2 regions of the Sphingobacterium sp. HJSM2_6 genome follow, and region 2 is predicted to be linked to the other one. Evidence: riboswitches for the same ligand, from Rfam matches in the RefSeq annotation. Region 2 holds a riboswitch; the other holds the start of a gene.

Region 1 (3,218 bases), on a different contig from region 2:
ACTGGAGGTTTAACACAACGTGAACCGTAAGATTGTACCCATCCGTTTTGAGTGAATGCGTATCCAGCTAATTGTTCACCGAAATATTCAACCATGTCATTACGTTCGAATTCTCCGTGTACTAATACATCGATATCCAATTCTTCTTGTAAACGAATAGTTCTTTCAGTTTCTTCAGCGATTTCTTTATCGTATTGCTCTTGGCTGATCGCTCCTTTTTTCAAATCTGCTCTCCATTTACGGACATCTTTTGTTTGTGGGAATGAACCAATAGTGGTCGTAGCGAATGCTGGTAAACCAAATTTAGCTAATTGAGCAGCTTTACGTTCGTCAAATACGGAAGTACGTTTTGCATCCTCATCTGTAATATTGTTCACACGATTTTTAACATCAGGCTTATGAATCAATGGAGATGTACGACGACTTTCTGCAGCAATTTTATTGGCTTCGAAACGTTTTTGTGTCTCTGCATCAACCTCAGCATCTGCCAATACCGCTAAATCTTTTACCTCTGCTAATTTTTGTTTAGCGAAAGCTAACCAATTCTTAACTTCAGCAGGTAATGATTCTTCATTGTTTTCATTGTCCAAATCAAAAGGAACATGCAATAAAGAAGAAGAAGGTGCAATCCATACACGGTCTTTACCTAAGGCATCTACTGCTTGTTTAATTTTTGTTAATGATTTTTCATAATCATTTTTCCAAATGTTACGGCCTTCAACAACACCTAAAGATAATGTCAAAGAAGCAGGAACTTTGGCTAATATGCTGTCGAGTTGGTTTTCTCCACGTACTAAATCGACATGAAGTGCATAAACTGGTAAATTTAATGCAGTCTCTTCATTATCACGTAGAGCCTCGAAGTAAGTTGCAACGATTAATTTGATACCTTTTGCTGCTGTAGCGAATTTCTCGAAAACACGAGCATATAGTGCACGAGTAGCATCATCAATATCTAAAGCTAGGAATGGCTCATCAATTTGTACATATTGAGCACCTGCATCTGCAAGTTTTCCTAAAATCTCTTCATAAACTGGTAATAAATTATCGATCAAATCGATACGGTTGAAACCTGTTTCTTTTTCTTTACCTAACAATAAGTAAGAAATAGGACCAAGTAAAACTGGTTTAGTTTCAATTCCTAATTGTTTTGCTTCATTATATTCATTTAAGAATTTTTCTGAAGTCAATTTAAATTCTTGGTTTTTTACAAACTCAGGCACAATGTAGTGATAGTTTGTGTCGAACCATTTTGTCATTTCCATGGCAGTAACATCTACTCCACCTTCTTGGAAACCACGTGCCATCGCAAAATATAAATCTAGGTTATATTGACGATCTATTTTATTCAATAATGAATTATAACGTGCTGGGATAGCTCCTACAGTTAAAGATAAATCTAAAACTTGGTCATAAAATGAGAAATCATTGGAAGGAATCAAATCGATACCATTATCTTTTTGAGTGTTCCAGTTGCTTTCACGGATTTTAAGTCCTGCTTGCAATAATTCTTCCGCGCTGATTTTTTTCGCCCAATAAGCCTCATTAGCTTTTTTCAATTCGCGGAAAGCGCCCACGCGTGGGTAACCTAAATTGTTTGTTAATAACATAAAGTATTGTCCTTAAATTAATTTACTAAAATCATTTGCTAAGAGAAGGCTATCATAGATTAGTGAAGCCAGCTTATCTTTCCCTTTTCAGGTAGAATGTAGCACCTTGTCAAGTGACAGGTTGCTAAGGCTTCATTGGGTCTAGTCCCTCTGCCTTTCTCTATAAGCGGTGCTAAGGTATGAATTAAAATTCTTATTTCCAAGAAACTCTTTTACAGTAATCGGAAAGACAGCTTAAATTCACAATAATGGGACGCAGAATTACGGATGATGAAAATTATTCACTGTCTATTTTAAAAACAAACCCATTCATCTTCTTCAGATCATATTCGTTGCTAAGTTTTCATTTTTCATTTATTTTTTCCTATAATAGTCAACAAATGAAAAGAATAGTCAATCTTCTACTGTTTGCAAGTCTTATTCAAGCCTGTCAAACAAATTCTAAATCTACAGAAACGTCTGCTAAATTTCCGGATGATTCGGTTGCTTTATGCAGTACTACAAGTATACCCTCACGATTTACAGCTGCACAAAATAGCCCAACGGATTCCATCGTACGTAAAGGAAAAGATGCTGCCGAAATGGTTCGCATGCCAGGTGGAAAGTTTACGATGGGAAGCGCCACTTTTCAAGATGCACAACCCTTACATGAAGTTGAACTTTCTCCATTTTTAATTGATGTACATGAAGTCACCAACGCACAATTTGCAAAATTTGTGGAAGAGACTGGGTACAAAACAGTTGCTGAACGACCTTTAGACCCCAGTGATTTCCCTGGTGTAGATCCTCAATTATTAGTTCCGGGATCTGCGGTGTTTAAAGCGCCTGAACACGTTCAGGGAATGGAAAATCACCTGCAATGGTGGTCTTATGTGCCAGATGCTAATTGGAAGCACCCAGAAGGCCCCAAAAGCTCCATAAAAGGGAAAGAAAATCATCCTGTTACGCAACTCGCCTATCAAGATGCGGAAGCCTATGCTAAATGGGCTGGCAAAAGGTTGCCCACAGAAGCTGAATGGGAATATGCAGCCAAAGCGGGTAAACACAGTAATGAAACTTATTATTGGGGTGCTGAAAAATTAGAAAATGGCAAATGGTTAGCTAATATTTACCAAGGTGAATTCCCTAGCCACAACAGCAAGGAAGATGGTTTTGAAACCAGTGCGCCTGTAAAATCATTTCCACCGAATGATTATGGTCTTTACGACATGGAAGGCAATGTTTGGGAATGGTGCTCTGACTTTTACAGACCCGATTATTACCAACAAAGCTCAAAATCTAATCCAAAAGGTCCTTCCGATTCTTACGATCCTCAAGAGCCAAATACCGTAAAAAAAGTACAACGTGGAGGATCTTTTCTATGCAACGATCAATATTGCGAACGCTATAAAGCTGGAAGTCGTGGAAAAGGAGAAATCAACTCCCCAACCAACAATGTGGGCTTTCGATGCGTTATGGATATTTAATAATTAGGTTTATTAACTCCTAAAAAAAGCGCTGTTTCGTAGGAAACAGCGCTTTTTTTAGGAGTTTGTTCTATGCTTATTGCGCATTTAAGAACATTGATTTTGTACTGTATAATTCTCTAAAATGAGGATCTTGTAAATC
Region 2 (3,218 bases):
GTTTTATCGGTACAAAGGATATAAACGATCGTGGAAATCAATCCACACATCCATCCAAGTAGGTTATTCCATTGATTATACTTCATCATAGCTTAGCTGTTAGTTACAATAAATGTAAAGAAGTTTCTTTACTCCATTGTGGGATTAACAGTATTTAACAAAAGAAGGTTTTATAGCTTGGGAAAATCGCTTCAAATTAAGGATTAGTGGATCAGGTATTGTGGCAATGCTTCTTGTGGTATTAGGGGTATGATTTAAAAATCATCTTCAATTATTTCTGCCACGCGGCCCACCTGCCCATCCGTAAGTTTCACCTTTATCCCTCGGGTATGAAAATTTGCAGAGGTCAAAATATTTTTCACAATACCTTCCGTCAATTCGCCAGTACGTTGATCTTTTTTTAGGATGATATTGACTAACATTCCCACCTTTATATCAGCTCTATTATTTGGATTTGGCATATGTATTTTATTTTCAACAAAAATAGGTTTAATATCATCGACAGCGAAATAAAACTATTAAATAACAAGAGAGTCAAGCTGTTTTTGCTTGACTCTCTTATTATTTGAGCTAATCGTAGGGAACTTATACAAGTTTCTCCACAATCTTTTTAGTAGGACCTGGATTACTCATGGTATAGAAATGCATTACTGGTGCTCCAAATTCAATTAATTCTTTACATTGTTGCACCAACCATTCCTCTCCTACCTGTCTTACATCAGCATTTGTCTTACAATCTGCTACGGCATCACTCAAGTCTTCTGGGATATCTAAGTGAAATATTCGAGGTAAAGTAATCAATTGATTTTTACTAGTCAATGGTTTTAACCCTGGAATAATAGGCACATGAATATCATTTTCCCGACACTTAATGACAAACTCTTTATACTTTTCAACGTTGAAAAACATTTGGGTTACAATAAATTCGGCACCCATCTCTACTTTCTTTTTCAACCATTTAAAATCTGTATTAAAATTGGGGGCTTCAAAATGTTTTTCAGGATAACCCGCTACACCGATACAAAAATTTGTTTTCTCGGCAATAGTAATATCCTCATGCAGGTATCGGCCTCTATTCATATCCACCACCTGCTCTAGCAATTCTGTGGCATAGGCATGTCCACCTGGGGTTGGAATAAAATCAGCATCTCCTTTTCGAGCATCACCTCGCAGTACCAACACATTATCGATTCCTAAAAAATTCAAATCGATTAAAGCATTTTCCGTTTCCTCCTTCGTAAAACCACCGCAAATAAGATGCGGAACTGCATCCACTTTATATTTACTCATGATAGCTGCACAGATAGCAACGGTTCCTGGTCGTTTTCTATAAGAAACTCGTTCCAATAAGCCACTGGAATGTTGCTTATATAGATAATCCTCCCTGTGGTAAGTAACATCAATGAATGGTGGTTTAAACTCCATCAATTCATCCATAGTTTTAAAAATACTCTGTATACCTTGTCCTTTAGCTGGAGGAAGTAATTCGAAAGAATATAAGGTTTTACCTTTTGCGTTTTTAATATGATCTATAATTTTCATAAAAATATATTAAGGCTTAGAGAAAACGCAGTGTGGGTCTGGTTTGCAGCTTATCTTTCCCTTTCGGGGTAGAATGTAGCACCTTGAATGAATCAGGTTGCTAAGGCTTCAGCGGGTCTATTCCCTCTACCTTTCTCTATAAGCGATGGCTAATATCGTCAATCCTAGAGGAATGACAAAATATAATACTAAAAAAGATGATAAGAATTGGATTATTGCTCTAAATACATAGCAATCAAACCCTCTGGTAGTTTAACGACGATCACCTCTTCCTCCTGATCAATGCCTACGATTAGATCTTCATTGAGTGGAAATAAGACTTCTTTTTCCTCCATAGCGATCGTCGCAATAAATTGTTGGGGCATTTCCTGAACTTCTGTAATTTCTCCCAATTCACCTTCCACCTCATCAATTACCAAATATCCGACTAAATCAGTATACCTAAAATCATTGGGATCACGCTCCGGCATTTTTTCAAGGGGTAAATACATCTTTTTACGCACCAAAGGTTGTGCTTTATCAATATGATCGACATCTTCAAAAGAAACATAAGCTGTACTATTGTTGTGGAGTTTTATCTGATCCACAAAAAAAGGCACTAATTTATTATCAATTTCTATAAAGATAATATCCAAATCTAAAGCTGCATATTCTTCGAACTCGAAGAATAGTTGTAATTCCCCCTTCAATCCTCTCGATTTACTAATATAACCTATATAAAAACTTTGATCTATTGTCATGATGTATCTTAAACGACAAAAATACGCAATATAAGTGGAAAAGGTTCATCGTACATCACTATAGCGTTTAGATAAATGTTCCAAACCCAACAAAAGAACTTAAGCTATCCTAAGAATAATCACACTTGAATTAAATAAAAACAACTAATTGACCTAATTAAATAAATATTAATTTAATAATTCAATTGTTCGTTACAATATCAATCGTTTGCACAATTTAAGCAATCGTTTGATATGGCTTCACTAAAATTATTAATTAACAATTACTTTATCATTGTATTAAACAAACCCTAATTATGGTTCCCCAGAACCTTAAAACTTTAATTGAATTAAATATGTATAAAAAAAGATTACTCAATTTTTTTTTAGCTAGTACACTATGCCCCTTTTCAGCAGCATTTATACTAGCATCCTTCAGTCAACTTGAAGCAAGGGCAACGCCAAACACTTGGCCAAGTCCCATCAAGGAGTCTAATTTCCAGCAAAGCATCCAAGGAAAGGTAAGCAATAGTGCTGGTCCTATAGAAGGAGCGACTATTGCAGTCAAAGAAAATCCAGCAAAAGCAACATCCTCAAATAATAAAGGTGAATTTTCCATCGATGCTAGTGTAGGACAAACATTAATTATCACAGCTATAGGCCATGAGAAAAAAGAAGTCAGCATTACTGCTGCGACTTTAACCATCAGCCTAACAGAAACCAGTGATAATATTGATGAGATCATTGTTGTTGGATACGGATCAACCCAAAAGAAAGAAAGTCTAACAGGATCCCTATCTACGGTATCGGGTTCCAAATTAAGAGATGTAACCAATCCATCAGTAGAAAACATGTTGAACGGTAAAGCCCCTGGAGTATATGTTGCTCCTGGAACGGGACGTCCTGGTGCACGCGGTGGCGTTGTTATTCGTGGACAGGCGACATTAAGTGGATCCA

The links. Region 2 has a riboswitch for S-adenosylmethionine ahead of ACFRAE_RS07400 (methylenetetrahydrofolate reductase). Riboswitches for the same ligand answer to the same signal wherever they lie in the genome.
Region 1: another riboswitch for S-adenosylmethionine. It lies ahead of metE (5-methyltetrahydropteroyltriglutamate--homocysteine S-methyltransferase); the one in region 2 lies ahead of ACFRAE_RS07400 (methylenetetrahydrofolate reductase).

Annotation. Positions count from the first base shown of each region.
Region 1 covers NZ_JBMOXB010000002.1:35,337-38,554, reverse strand. The annotation lists gene metE (5-methyltetrahydropteroyltriglutamate--homocysteine S-methyltransferase) at 1-1,610, opposite strand, end outside; SAM riboswitch class I at 1,681-1,779, opposite strand; gene ACFRAE_RS02690 (formylglycine-generating enzyme family protein) at 1,991-3,076, shown strand; gene carB (carbamoyl-phosphate synthase large subunit) at 3,153-3,218, opposite strand, start outside.
Region 2 covers NZ_JBMOXB010000006.1:125,059-128,276, reverse strand. The annotation lists gene ACFRAE_RS07410 (DUF2723 domain-containing protein) at 1-89, opposite strand, end outside; gene ACFRAE_RS07405 (YwbE family protein) at 255-461, opposite strand; gene ACFRAE_RS07400 (methylenetetrahydrofolate reductase) at 586-1,542, opposite strand; SAM riboswitch class I at 1,590-1,687, opposite strand; gene rimM (ribosome maturation factor RimM) at 1,755-2,282, opposite strand; gene ACFRAE_RS07390 (SusC/RagA family TonB-linked outer membrane protein) at 2,618-3,218, shown strand, end outside.